DNA from 2 places in the Bacillus nitroreducens genome. Region 2 is predicted to be linked to the other one. Evidence: riboswitches for the same ligand, from Rfam matches in the RefSeq annotation. Region 2 holds a riboswitch; the other holds the start of a gene.
The links. A riboswitch is a leader RNA that binds a small molecule or an ion and turns the genes downstream of it on or off. The one in region 2 is predicted to bind cobalamin.

Region 1 (7,650 bases), on a different contig from region 2:
GGAATCCAGAAAGTAAAAGATGGGAATTGGTCGGTGGCGAATGGAAAGATGGTAAAATTACAGCAACAACCGACCATTTCAGTACTTTTGGAGTGCTAGAAGTTAAAGATTCTAAGGAGACTCCAGTACCTGATACGAAAGACTCTGATAAAAATAACTCAGGTAATAAAGAACCAGGAGTGAAGGGTTCTGATGAATCTAATTCACAAGAAGGCAAAAAGCTTCCAACTACAGCAACTAATACAGGAAACTTATTAGTAGCAGGAATGATGCTAATCCTTGTAGCAGTTAGTCTTGTCTATTTTGTAAGAAGGAAAATGGCATAAAAATGTAAGAAGTATTGAGCTTCAAAAGCCATAGAACTAGGGTTCTATGGCTTTGTTTATAGGGAGTATTTAACATAAATGAATGGGAATGATTTTACTGATTCTCATAATTTAAATCTCAAATTAGACCTAATTGATCCTTTACCTTAGCATATTTTGAGCCCCAGAAAATGTCTTGAAGCCCTTATCTATGGCCCCTTTCTGACTTAATTTGCTGTAGATGTCTTGAATTTCTTCTTCGCTTTCACATTCTAGTGTAAGAGAAATGTGATTTCCGACAGTTACTTCTTGACCAGGGAATGTATCCGAAACCATGAGAAATAGTTCTTCTTTCTTTAATTTTGCATGAATGATTCGATAATCAGCCTCAGGCGGAGTTGGATACTCAGTTTCACCTAATGTCTAAATTTCTGTAATTTCTCCACCAAGAGTATGTGTATAAAAATCAAACGCAACTCTTGCATTCCCATCAAAAAGTAAATATGGTGAGTTGCTTGCCCTTTCATTGTCAACATAAAAATCGAAAGCGCTTACAATGTGATTTCTGTTTCCTGAAGAAGGTTACATTTTTGTATCTTTTTTCCTGATATTCCATTATAATGTTCTGAAAATAGAAAGGGCGGTGTTAGAAAGGAGAGTTAAGATGATTAGAAAACTAAAGCCAGAGGATGCAGAGAAGTATTGGAAATTACGATTAAAAGCATTAACAACCGACCCCAATGGGTTTTTAGTCACCTTTGAAGAAGCAATAAATACGGAAAATGCAATAGAAGAATACAAGGTTAGTTTACAATCCAAAGAGATTATAACTTTTGGTGCCTTTGAGGGAGATCAATTAGTTGGAATGGTTACATTAGTAAGAGAAACACGCCGAAAAATAAGACATAGAGCTAATATTGTAGCGATGTATGTTGATGATCAACATAGAGGTAAGGGAATTGCTAAAGCGTTGCTAAAAGAGGCAGTAAAATTGGCAGAAAGTTATCCAGAATTAGAACAATTGTATTTAACTGTAGATTCTGATAATACAGATGCGAAGGAACTATATAAAAAAATAGGCTTTAAAAAGTTCGCTACGGATAAAGGAGCAATCAAATACAATGGACGATATCGGGACGAAGATCATATGAAATTATTTCTCGAGAAATAATTGTCAAAATATGTCTTGCAAAAAGAACAGCAGTCGCTTATTATTTAATTAATAGCATATATTGATATATTTATTGTTTTCGAAACTACATATTGTGTTTTGCCTTGAGAAATAGATGCCGATTAGGCTTAAAAGGGAATCTGGTGAAATACCAGAACTGCCCCCGCAACTGTAAATGCTGACGAAATGAACAGACCACTGTATAAGATTACTTAGATTAGAGTTCAAAAAAAGAGGATGGAAAGGACCACGTCAACAAGAACGCGACGTCCTGTCGATGTGTCATTTTCACCAGAATTTTTGATACCTCTTTAAGGTGCTTATATGGGAAGGGTTCAAAGTAGAATGAAGCATAAGTCAGGAGACCTGTCTTTTCTTTAGATGTTTCACTTCTTCGGGGATTGAGAAGATGAAACGGTGGCGACAGGTAGGGTTCTATCTTTGTGCTCTCTTGATGTTATCGTTTCATCCGCTCAATTCATTGGGCGGATTTTTTGTTGTTTAAGAAGTTATCGATTTCAACCTTGTAGATAATTTTAAAATAGTTATCTACGTATACAGCAAGCGCACCAGCCCCTCTGTTGTATATCAAATCCGTCAAGAAGGTCAAAAAACACGCCTTTAGCCGTATCGTCTTATGCTAGTCGGACTTACACAGGACAAGGAAGGCTCAGAGAGGAGCATCTCACGAAGAAAATGGAATGCATTTTCGTGGATGTATTGACATCGATGTTTGCCATAGGGTGTGGTAGTAGTTAGTCGATGTTTCACTTTCAAGGCGCTTGCGTATTTGGTTTTGTATTGAAAAAAGTTAAGGGAGAGAAAAAAATTGACTATCTCAACTCAAGGAGAATTAGAAGTAGTACTCCAATCACTAATGTATGCTGAGAAAAACTATCAGATTGATACAACAGAAATGAAAGAAAAAATAAGGGGTATGAATCTATCGAATGGTCCAAATCAGCAAGCCCTTTTTTATGCTTTAAACAATATTGCTATGGACCAACCGAACTGGACCTATTTAGCAGCACATCTTTATTTAAATGAGCTTTATGAGAAAGCAGCACAGAGCAGGGACTATAATCGTACACAAAAATATGGTGACTTTTTTGAGTTACTACAGGAATTAACAAATAAAGGCATATATTCGGCAAACATACTAGATTCCTATACAAAAGATGAAATTGAAGAACTAGGAAAGGTTATTGACCCAACTAAAGATTTTTTATTTACATACATAGGATTATTTTTATTAGCAGACCGCTACCTTGCGAGAGATTATGAGCGCAACATTTATGAACTGCCTCAAGAGCGTTTTATGATCATCGCGATGACGCTCATGCAACATGAAAAAACGGACCTACGCCTGACTTATGTGAAAGAAGCATACTGGGCATTAAGTAATTTATTTATGACGGTAGCTACTCCAACTCTTTCAAACGCAGGTAAAAGTTTTGGTCAGTTATCCTCTTGCTTTATTGATACAGTGGATGACTCACTTGATGGCATTTATTTAAATAATTGGGATATTGCTAGATTGTCAAAAGATGGTGGGGGAATTGGCGTATACTACGGCAAGGTTCGTGCGCTAGGTTCCGATATCAAAAAGTTTAAGGGGAATTCGTCAGGTGTCGTTCCTTGGATTCGACTTATCAATGATACTGCAGTAAGTGTTGATCAGTTAGGGCAACGGCAAGGGGCTATCGCGATTTATCTAGATCTTTTCCACAAAGATATTATGAATGGTTTTTTAGATTTGAAAACAAACAATGGAGACGAACGCCGCAAGGCCCATGATATTTTTACAGGGGTATCTGTTCCAGATCTTTTTATGCAAAAGCTCCAAGAATGTGATGAAAATGGAAGAAGTATTGGGGAGTGGCACACGTTTTGTCCACATGAAGTAAAGCAAGTAATGGGATGGAAAGATGAACATGGTAATCCGTTAGGTCTTGAGGATTTTTACGATGAAGAGGATGAAAAATATTTCACTGAAAAATACATTGAGGCTGTCAATCATCCACTGTTACCACGTAAAACTTATCGAGCAATGGATATTATGGCACGGATCATGATCGCTCAGCTAGAAACAGGAACACCATATATGTTCTATCGTGATGAAGTCAACCGTCAAAATCCGAACAAACACCTTCTAGGAAAAGGAAGGACAGCAATCTTTTGCAGTAATTTATGCACAGAAATTGCACAAAACATGTCTGTAACGGGAATCTCTAAGGAATATATTGATGATAAAGGAAATATAGTGATTGTTCGAAAACCAGGTGATTTTGTGGTTTGTAATCTTTCTTCTATTAATCTACCAAGAGCTGTACGAGAAAATGTACTTGAACGTTTGATCCGAATTCAAGTTAGAATGCTAGATAATGTTGTAGATTTAAATACAATTTCAGTGAAACAAGCAGAAATCACTAACAAAAGATTTCGTGCTGTCGGCCTTGGGACATTCGGCTGGCATCATCTTCTAGCTCTAAAAGGAGTGTACTGGGAATCTGAAGAGGCTGTTCAATTAGCAGATGAGCTTTATGAGGATATTGCCTATTATGCAATCCAGTCATCGATGGAACTTGCAAAAGAAAAAGGAGCATATCAAGAATTTGAAGGTTCGGAATGGGAAACAGGCGTTTATTTTGCACGAAGAAAATATACTACCCAACGTTGGAAGACGCTACAACAAAAAGTTGCACAAAACGGTATGAGAAATGGGTGGTTAATGGCGGTAGCACCAAACTCATCTACTGCAAAAATAGGTGGATCGACTGATGGTATCGATCCAATCTATGCAGCGGAGTATGCGGAGGAAAAGAAGAACTTTAAGTTCAAGGTAACTGCGCCTGATCTTAACTCTAAAACCTATGCATTTTACAGAAAAGCACGTCATGAAGTGAATCAAATATGGAGTATTCGACAAAATGCTGCACGTCAGCGTCATATCGACCAGGGCATTAGCTTTAATTTGTACGTAAGACACGATATTAAAGCAAAGGATCTCTTGCAGCTCCATTTGGAGGCTTGGAAGCAAGGGCTAAAGACCACCTATTATGTTAGAAGTACTTCACAAGCAGAAATTGAAGAATGTGAATTATGCCATAGTTAAGGAGGACGAATAAATGACATATAACCAGCCATTAACAAAAATAAAATTATTTAATCCAGCTTTTCCGAATAAGTCTACAGGAATCATTAATGGAGAAACGTCAGGACTGTTAAATTGGAACGATATTGCGTATCCGCAAATGTATACACTCTATCAGACATTGTTAGCAAATTTTTGGAAAGCACAAGAAATCAATATGCAAGATGATATCAAGCAGTGGGATCATTTATCACCTATTGAACAGGATGTATTTTTAAGAATTAATACACAGCTTGCTTCTCTGGACAGCCTACAAACACCAACGATGAATCAGGTGATGGATTATGTCACTGATTCAAGCTTTAAAGCCATTTTTGCCGTGATTTCACAGCAGGAGGCAGTACATAATGAATCGTATTCATATATTTTAAGTTCCCTAGTTCCGTTACATGAACAAATAGAACGATTTAATCAAGCAAAGGATGACCCGATTGTTAAAAGAAGAAACCAGTTGATTCTTAAGGCATACGAGGGATTCAGAGAAAATCCAACTCCCAATAGCTTATTTAAGCTTGCAATCAACTCGATTAATCTGGAAGGAATCTATTTTTACGCTGGTTTTGCTTTTTTCTATCATCTTGCTCGTCAACAGAAAATGCTTAAAACAAGTACGATGATTAGCTATATTCAACGTGACGAGATGCAACACGCCTATTTCATTGCGCAATTTGTACGAATTCTCTTATCTGAAAATCCAGAATTAAATACAGATGAGAATAAAAAGTACGTTTATAAAGCAATGGGTCAAGCTGTGGAGCTAGAAAAAGAGTGGGCTCATTATATCTTAGAGGATATTGATGGGATTGATTTGGGTGAATTTGAAGATTATGTGGAGTATTTGGCGAACAAACGATTACGTCAACTTGGATTCCAAAATCTGTACGAGGAGAAAGAAAACCCAATGCCGTGGATTCAAGTATTTAGTGACGAGATGATGAATGATACGAAGTCAGACTTCTTTGAGCAAAAGTCACGTACCTATACAAAAGTGTCCCAATCAAATGGGTTTGATGAGCTTTAGGGATGAAGATAGGCATTGTATACACATCGATTACAGGTAATACAAGAGAAGTGACGACAATCATAAGTGATACAGTCATAAAGTATACAAGTCAATGCGATATCTTTGAGATTTCACAATTTCCATACCATAAAATAGGAACCTTCGATGTACTCTTTTTAGGAACTTATACGTGGGGAAATGGGGAAATTCCTCAAGAAATGAAGGGACTTTATCGTGCATTTGAGAATGGATCCCATAAGGAGATTGTCACTGGGGTATATGGAACAGGCGACCAATTTTATCCTCATTTTTGTGGGGCGGTTGATGAGTTTCGGGATATGTTGTATGTCCATTCAAATTTAGCTGCTACGTTGAAAATTGAATTGGCACCACAAAAGTTGGATCAACCTCGTATAGATAGATTTGTTGAAGTTGTGGTGGAGCGTGTAAATGACAAAAAGGGAATCACCGTTTGAGTGATCTCCCTTTTTGTCATATTTTTAATGTGTAACTCAACATAATATTAAGTCCAAATAAAGCTAGTAAGCTTCCGAGTAGAAGTGGAAAATTCAAAGCTGATGCTATCAGTGCGCCTAAACTCCCACCAACCATTAACGTAAAAGAATAGATGGAGATAGCAGAGCCTCTTGCATGTTCACCAAGCTTCCCAATAACTGAAATGAGGGATGGGTATAGAAGGGAAATAGCTGCAATAAATGGAATGGTAATGATGGCAATCACCATAGGTGTTCGTGCAAATAGAAGAATCATTAAACTAAATGCTACTAGACAAAGACCGATTAATAATGTACGACGATCGCCAAAATGCCGAACTAATTTTCCTGTTAGTAGTGAAAAAGAGGCACCAATCAGACCGATAGCCCTAATTTGAAATAAAGTTTGTCGGCTGATCGAATAGTTATCTTGTAAGTATTGACTCATTCCATCGTAGAAAGAAATGAAGGTTAATAAAATCGTGAACGTGATGATGTAGCATTTTAGTAGCGAGGGATTTTTAATTATTTTTGATAAATCCTGAGTCAATGAAGTCATTGCTCGGTTTGTACCTGATTCAGGCGGAAGGATCATCAATCCACTGATAAATAGGAGTAGATAAATAAGCGCAAAGCAATAAAATACAAATTCCCAGCCATAAAAAAAGGTGATGCTAGAACTTATCAGTTGACCAAGGATACCAGCAAATAAGAATCCACAGTTAATAAGGGCTAATACAAGGGTACGGTGTCGAAGTTGGAAAACCTCGAATATATACGCAAATGCAACTGGTGGAAAGCTTCCTAGTGCAAAACCTTGAAGACTCCTAAAAAGATAAAGTGAATTTTCATTAAAGGAGAATCCCACTAATGTGGTAGTAAGAAAGGAGAGAATTAAACCCAGTAGAATAACTTTTTTTCTCCCGATTTTCTCTGAAAGTGGACCAAAGAATAACAGCCCACATGCATAGGAAAATGAAAAAACACTTCCCCCAAGCACCGCTTGTTCCACAGTGATATCGATTGAATCAGAAACACTTTGATAAATGGGAATAAAAGTATAAATATTAGAGGCCACAAATACCCCTGTAATAATTAATAAAAAAGCTACAAGAAATAATCGTTTCAATTATACCACCACCCTTTTGTAACATATGCCTAACCTGATTTTCGTGTTAATAAAAAATAACAATACTAGAATTTGGATTGGTTAAGATTCACTTATTCGACATTTTTTTTGTTACAATTAGAGGATAAGCATGAAACGAATTTCTGCTCATTAGGAGGTTACTATATGTCTCTACAATTTATTTTGGGAAGAGCGGGCACAGGGAAGTCATATACATGTCTTGAAACGATTCGTACAAAGTTATTAGATAATCCAATTGGTTCGCCAATAGTGTATCTAGTTCCAGACCAAATGACATTCCAATCTGAATATGATTTAATCAATACTCCTGGAATTGGCGGAATGATGAGAGCACAAGTATTCAGTTTTACCCGTTTGGCATGGAGGGTTCTTC
Region 2 (7,650 bases):
ATTGCTGTTATTATGGAGCAGCATGAGGATAAAGAATTTGCAAGGTCTCTAGCATGGGAGCTTGTGAATGACGAAACAAAGGTCATAATAGTTGCTGATGAAGACACAATGTGGGTGTCCCCAGATAGAGAATTAGTGGCGAATATACCAGTTACTCTTATAACTGAAGATCCTGATCTAAAACGTGTTATAACTAAGGATCAAAACGAAAGTAAACGAATAGATTTGCCTGAAAAGTTTAATTTAAATCAACAATCTCAAGAGCTTTTTGTGGTGGGGTCACCCCTTCATATTGAAGATGATCAAGAAGGTGCGGTATTTCTTTATCAATCATTAGATGTTGTTAAAAGCACAACACAACATACAACCAAATTTATTGTCTTAGCTGCAGGAATTGGGATTGTTTTAACTACAGTCTTTGCCTTTTTCCTACTCACCCGTATTACAGCTCCATTACGCAAAATGAGGGAAGCGGCTTTTGAGGTAGCAAGAGGAAAATTCGACACGAAGGTTCCCATTTTAACACATGATGAAATAGGTGCCTTAGGAATGGCATTAAATCAAATGGGAAGGCAATTAAAATATAATATAAATGCCCTAAATCAAGAGAAAGAACAGCTTGCGAGTATTTTAAATAGTATGGCGGACGGAGTTATCACTTTAAACCGAGATGGAACGATATTGGTAACAAATCCACCTGCTGAGCGATTTTTGCAAGCTTGGTATTATCAACAAGGTATGTATCAGGATGTTGGAGAAGAACTTCCACCTGAGGTAAGAGATTTATTTCAGCGCTCTGTTTCGTTTGAAAAAGAGCAATTTATTGAGATTAGCCTACAAGGAAGAACGTGGGTTATCTTAATGAGTCCGCTATATAATCAAACATATATCAGAGGTGCCGTTGCTGTCCTTCGTGATATGACTGAAGAAAGGCGTCTGGATAAACTTCGTGAGGACTTTATTGCCAATGTTTCACACGAACTCCGTACCCCAATTGCAATGCTTCAAGGGTATAGTGAAGCAATAATGGATGATATTGCAAGCTCAGAAGAAGAGCGTAAAGAGCTTACTAAAGTGATCTATGACGAATCTTTACGGATGGGGCGACTCGTCAATGAATTGTTAGACTTGGCGAGAATGCAATCAGGGAATATTACGTTGAATAAAGAAACAGTCGATTTCGACTCACTAGTAGAACGTGTGATTCGGAAATTCCAAGGGGTGGCCAAGGAAAATCAAATTACCTTAACTGCTACAAAGGAAGAAGACATAGGGGAAATCTATTTAGATTCTGACCGAATTGAACAAGTATTTACTAATTTGATTGATAATGCAATCAGACATACGGATGAAAATGGTAAAGTTGAGGTCCATGTTACTGGACAGGAGACATCTGTTAAAGTAGATATAACAGACACTGGTACTGGTATTCCAGAAGAGGATTTACCATTTGTATTTGAGCGTTTTTATAAAGCAGACAAAGCAAGAACTAGAGGAAAGTCAGGTACTGGCTTAGGACTAGCTATCGTAAAAAATATTGTGGCTGCGCATAATGGTAACATCTCTGTCCATAGTAAACTTGGCGAAGGAACGACATTTACATTCATAATTCCTCGAAAAAGTGAATAATTTGGTTGAATGTGGCGAAGAATCTTGTTCCATAAGAAACATGTTGTAAAAGTGAAATACTTCAAGTAATATAAATAATGTCATAAAAAATTAAATCATGAATCGGAATTATAGGTGTCAGAGAAGCTTTTTTCTCTTTAGACTTAATAGGGAATCTGGTGTGAATCCAGAACTGCCCCCGCAACTGTATAGGTGGACGAAATGAGAAGAACCACTGTATGAATAAATGGCAAATGCTGTTAATCATATGGGAAGGACTCAAAGTAGGAAGAAACCATAGTCAGTAGACCTGCCTAATTTCGAACGAATTTTAATTCTTCGGGGTGTAGGAATTAACACTAAAGCTTTTGGCTTTATTGTTTTTTCGTATTGTATACAAAGCTCACCCTATTGGGTGGGTTTTTTTATCTTTTGTAGTAGGTGCAAAAAGTACTATACATAGATGTAATAATTAGGCTCTTTGCAAAAAAATGTTGTGTTTAACGTATAAAGTGGAACCAATTGATTGAAGCGTAAAGGCGGTGACACTAGCGGGAAAAGCGTGCACTCGAGGCCAGGTAGGACCCGCGAAAAACTTCCGCTCACAACGTAAATCAAAAGGTTAAAAAAACAACAGATTTTGTGAAAACTGCCATTAACTAACACAGAGGGAGCTAGGGAAATGAAAAAAATATTATTTGTTTTACTATCTTTAGGATTATTATTTGGATGTAGCAATGAAGGAACAACGAACGATACTTCCAATAACGATGCTTCAGAGAGTGCGAATCAAGAAGAAAAAGCTGAAATCGTTACAGTAGTAATTTCTAAAAACAACGGAGAAGAAATCATTGAAGAAAAAGAAATTGAAATTGAATCAGGTAAAGAAGTTACTGTAATGGATGTTATGCAAGAAAATTTTGAAGTCGAGACACAATTTGATGGTGCTTTTGTGGCCAGCATTAATGGGGTAGCTGGAAGTGACGAAGAGAAAACATCATGGTTCTATTACATAAACGGTGAAGAAGCAATGGTTGGAGCAAATGAATACAAAGTGGAGCCTGAAGACAAAATCGAATTTGACTTACACTCGTGGGAATAATTAATGAATGTATCGGTTAAAAACCTTACGCTGCTTTCGATGTTAATCGCATTGTCTGTTGTTGGGAGAATTACATTTACATTCCTTCCGAATGTGCAGCCTACAACTGTGATTATCATCATTACAGGCTTGTTTTTAGGGCCACTTTATGGTGTGATTATAGCTGTTTTAAGCGCAGTTTTATCGAACCTTGTTTTGGGGATGGGTTTATGGACATTCGGGCAAATCATCGCATGGGCTATAATTGGTGTACTTAGTGGATTGATTCGGAAGTACCGCGATCGCATCCCAGCCATTTTGCTGTCCATCTATGCGGTGTTTTGTGGTTTTCTATATGGATTCATCATCTCATTACCTCTTTATTTATTGTCTGGTAAGTTCATTGCTTATTATTTAGCTGGTCTTCCATTTGATTTGAGTCATGCAATTGGAAATGGCGTGTTTTTTCTTATCCTCTATCCAATCTTAAGACTATTATTCTTGAAAAATGTCACAATCGCAAAGTAAGGAAGAATATTACCATAATATTCTTCCTTTTTTCATGAAAACATACTATATTGGGAGTGTAACTTTTTTATGAGTATAAACGACAAATAAATGAACGGGAGGATTTGCTATGGATTCCTTGTTTGAGGAACTATATGAAAAGTATCATCACGATGTCTTCTCCTTCTTATTTTATATGGTAAAAAATCGTGAACTAGCTGAAGATCTCGTTCAGGAAGTTTATATAAGGGTTTTAAAATCATATGATAGATTCGAAGGAAAAAGTAGTGAGAAAACATGGTTGTTTTCAATCGCAAGACATGTTGCCATCGATTCATTTCGAAAACAAAAAGGCTGGAAACAACGTATTTTAGATACCTTTGATTGGAGTCGCCAAGAGGTAAAGGATTATGCGCCACTTCCAGAAGAAATCGCTCTGCAGAATGAGGAAATTCAAACAATGTACCGCTGTTTGGACCGTTGTACCACTGATCAGAGGATGGTGCTCATTTTACGATTTCTTCAATCATTATCAATTGCTGAAACAGCGCAAGCTCTTGGTTGGACGGAGAGTAAAGTTAAGACGACACAACATAGAGGTCTTAAAGTATTAAAGTCGTATATGGAAGAATTAGCTGTAAAGGAGGGAGTAGATGATGAAAAAATCAAAGTGGAGTGATGAAAAAATTGAGCATTTGTTGACACAAATGCCTGAGATTAAAGATAGGCGAGATCCACACGAGATTTATCAAAATATAACCCTTAATATGCATAAGAAAAAGAAGAGGTTCTGGGTTGTACCAAGTATTGCCTCTGCAGCTGCTGTGCTACTATTAGTCATCTTAGCCCCTTCATTCTTAAATAATATGAATAATAGCAGTAATGATTCTGCCGAAATGGCAAAAGAAAATACGCGTTTAGCGATGGATTCAAATTCAAAAGAAACAGTACCAGTGGAAGAAGAGGTAAGCATTCTAGAAAAAAGCCAAAATCCTGAGCGAAATGAAGAATACAATACGTTTTCATTTGAAGATCAATCGAGTCAAAACTATGTAGTAAACACCATTGGAGAAAATGAAGTCCTGTTAACATACGGTGTATATTTAGGTGGAGCCATGTTTCCTGCTGTCGTTTCAATTGCTGTAGAATCAGATGGGGGAAACCTTGTAGAGCAATGGCAAAAGCACCTCTCAACGGTTAATGGCATTATTCGAGCAAACCCAAGTTGGGGAATTGATGAAGTCCCAGAATCCTACTTTTTGGATTTCTCAGAAATAGAAACGAATAACCAATCTAAAGCGGTAAAGGTTGAAGTAAATAACACCATTCAAACAGAGTCCTTTGCGACAGCTGAATCGGATCAATTTAGACAAACAATCAATTCATTCCGATACATGTTACAAGGCTATCAACATGTTGAGCTTTATCAACATAATCAAAAAGGTGTAATCATCGGACAGACGGGTATTGTAGAAAATCATATTGATGTGGAAGAAGATACAAAAAAGGCATATTTATCTTATCAAAATGAAGAATCAGACCGTAAAATTTTAGCCCTATCCTATGATAACTATCAAACAATCGAACAAGCATTTGATGCCATGGATGCAGAAACTGAGCAAGGTGATTATTCTCTTCGTCCAACCATCATATCCGATATAAAAGAAGTTAAGACAGACGAAGATCGGTTAGAGGTTCATTTTAGTGAGAATGCGGTTTTAGAGAATACCGATGATTATATTCTAATGCTTGATGCGATGCTGTTAACAGCGAAAGAATTCAATTTTAAAACCGTTACTTTTTACGGAAATATAGATCAGATTGGGCACGTACCATTTGGAGAACCAGTATCGGTTCCACTTGCTCCAAATCCTTTATAGATCGATTTAAGAGGCACTTAGATGTCTCTTTTTTTATGTTAAAAATACTTTTTTAGGAAAATGTTTACATAATTTATGAAGATTTTCAAATACTGTTAGGGTGTTTCAAATTGCATTCAGAAAAAATATCACTGGGTGCGGTTGACTCAAGCAGGTGGTATGGAAAGACAAGTAAAAAATGATAGCAGCATTAATTGTTCAATTTTTGAGGAGGATCATAATGTTAGTTAAACGATTTTCAATGGTTGCATTACTAGCGACATGTTTGGGATTATCCTTTATTGGAGGACAAAATGTCGATGCTCATGAACGTTCAGAAAATATAACGGAGGAGTGGGCATGGCCCGTCGTAGGGAGAATCACTGATACGTTTGGAACTCGGCAGGGGAATCATAAAGGGCTGGATATCGCTGCTCCACTTGGAGATCACATATATGCAGTTGAAGAAGGTATCGTTAAAAATTCAAATTACAAAGGATCGTATGGACATGTTGTCTTTATTGAACATCCAAATGGATATGAAACAGTCTATGCACACCTTAGTAAACGGATTGTTCAAGAAGGAGAAAAAGTGGAAAAAGGTCAATTGATAGGCTATATAGGAAGTACTGGTAGATCGACTGGTCCTCATTTGCATTTTGAAGTACATAATGGTGAATGGAATTCGTCCAGAAATAATGCGATTGATCCACTATATATGCTAACAGACGAACAGATTCTTGTTCCCGCATTAATGGCGCAGGAAGATGAAGAGGTGTCAAAAAACCTTGAAACTTATACGGTCAAAGCTGGAGATTGTTTATCAGTGATTGCGAATAAGGTTGGAGTTTCTGTTGAGGAAATTAAAGACCTGAATCGATTGACGAATGATTTAATCTTTCCTGAGCAAGTTCTAATTTTACAATAGTTCGTCAAGGCCGACAATAAAGAGTGTCCTACTTTTCAATGTGAGTCATCAAGATAATATCGAGTGAATAACACAAATTGTGTAAATCCTTCATGTTACATTCTACATGCGTAGATATCTGACGCAACCTAGCCTAGGTATTTTCGATTTGTGTAAATCCTATAAAAATTTAGGTTTTTTCATTCCCATCTGAAGCTTGTTCATGTATAATGATAAAAACTTCTAGGGGGATTAACATGCGTACTGATTATCACAATCATTTAGAATTAGGAACACTTGAACTAGACTATTTAATGAAGTTTATTGATGAAGCAAAGGCGAAAAACATTGAACATTTTGGTATTTCGGAGCATGCCTACCATTTCTATCAAACAAAAGATATTTTAAGTAATCCTTGGGTTGATGCAAGAAGATATTATGACATGAAGGATTATGTAGATTTATTTAAACTTGCATGGAAACAAAATATTGATGTTAAAATGTCCATTGAAATGGATTATACACCAGGGAAGCATGCTGAAATGGAAAAATTTATTTCTTCTTATGACTTTGATTATGTAATTGGATCGATTCACTGGGTAGATGATTTCGGGATTGACCTTGCAGAGTTTCGTGAAGAATGGGATAGACGTGATTTACATGATACATATACAAAATACTATGATCAGGTCGTAACATTAGCAGAATCAAACTTGTTTGATATTATCGGTCATATTGACCTCGTTAAAATATTTAAGTATATTCCCGAAGATGAGGAATTTCTCTTACATCAATTCGACCGTGCAACAACAGCTCTAGCAAATTCAAAAACATGCGTTGAGATCAGTACAGCTGGTTTACGAAAGCCAATTAGAAAGCTTTATCCTGATCCACGACTCTTACAAATGTGTTTTGATAAAAACATTCCAATCGTATTATCTTCGGATGCACATCGTCCTCAGGATGTAGGTGCTGATTATGACCAAGCGATTGAACTTGCTAAAAGTGTTGGTTATCAAACTCTAATGACTTTTGAAAAAGGGAATAGAAAAGAAGTTCCACTTGGATAAACAAAAACAGGCGTATAGCCTGTTTTTTAATTTTACATAAAAAAAGAACCCTTTTTCCAAAGGATTCCTAATTTTTTGTACTATTCAAATTTAAGTGGATCTCCATCAAATGGCTCATCTGCAATTTTAATGGAGTCAGTTGGACAGCCTTCAAAAGCATCCATCATATCTTCTTCTAATATTTCTGGAATTTCAACAATTCCTTGGTTATCATCAAGTGTAACAAATGCAATACCGTCATCATCATAATCGTAGATGTCAGGTGCTGCTGCACCACATGCACCACATGCGATACAAGTTTCTTTGTCAACAATGGTATACTTAGCCATGTGTTTTTAACCTCCCGAAAATCGTTACATATATAAACATAAATGTATATTAGTTCTCCACCTTACGTCCTCAAAAGATGGAAACAGCTACCTCATATTCATTGTAAAGCTGTTCACAAAACTTTTCAATACAAATATCTTGAGTTACCACGTTATTGCTTGTTTTAATTCCATGTAAAGAGTATGAGTATATTTCCTAACGAAAATATCCCACTAATCGTTATTATTTGATAAAATAAAGGGAGCATTCATTCGACAATTTTCCAACTATTTGTCGATTCTAGAGGGG

Region 1: another riboswitch for cobalamin. It lies ahead of ACWPVE_RS02825 (ribonucleoside-diphosphate reductase subunit alpha); the one in region 2 lies ahead of ACWPVE_RS16860 (DUF4430 domain-containing protein).

Annotation. Positions count from the first base shown of each region.
Region 1 is NZ_CAXHYI020000001.1:573,320-580,969, reverse strand. It holds gene ACWPVE_RS02835 (5'-nucleotidase C-terminal domain-containing protein) at 1-326, shown strand, start outside; gene ACWPVE_RS02830 (GNAT family N-acetyltransferase) at 970-1,476, shown strand; cobalamin riboswitch at 1,573-1,864, shown strand; gene ACWPVE_RS02825 (ribonucleoside-diphosphate reductase subunit alpha) at 2,354-4,591, shown strand; gene ACWPVE_RS02820 (ribonucleotide-diphosphate reductase subunit beta) at 4,605-5,651, shown strand; gene ACWPVE_RS02815 (flavodoxin domain-containing protein) at 5,654-6,109, shown strand; gene ACWPVE_RS02810 (MFS transporter) at 6,126-7,256, opposite strand; gene addB (helicase-exonuclease AddAB subunit AddB) at 7,422-7,650, shown strand, end outside.
Region 2 is NZ_CAXHYI020000003.1:2,672,823-2,680,472, forward strand. It holds gene ACWPVE_RS16855 (ATP-binding protein) at 1-1,629, shown strand, start outside; cobalamin riboswitch at 1,723-1,940, shown strand; gene ACWPVE_RS16860 (DUF4430 domain-containing protein) at 2,291-2,710, shown strand; gene ACWPVE_RS16865 (ECF transporter S component) at 2,714-3,217, shown strand; gene sigX (RNA polymerase sigma factor SigX) at 3,327-3,875, shown strand; gene ACWPVE_RS16875 (hypothetical protein) at 3,850-5,076, shown strand; gene ACWPVE_RS16880 (peptidoglycan DD-metalloendopeptidase family protein) at 5,297-5,983, shown strand; gene ACWPVE_RS16885 (histidinol-phosphatase) at 6,220-7,032, shown strand; gene ACWPVE_RS16890 (4Fe-4S domain-containing protein) at 7,113-7,361, opposite strand.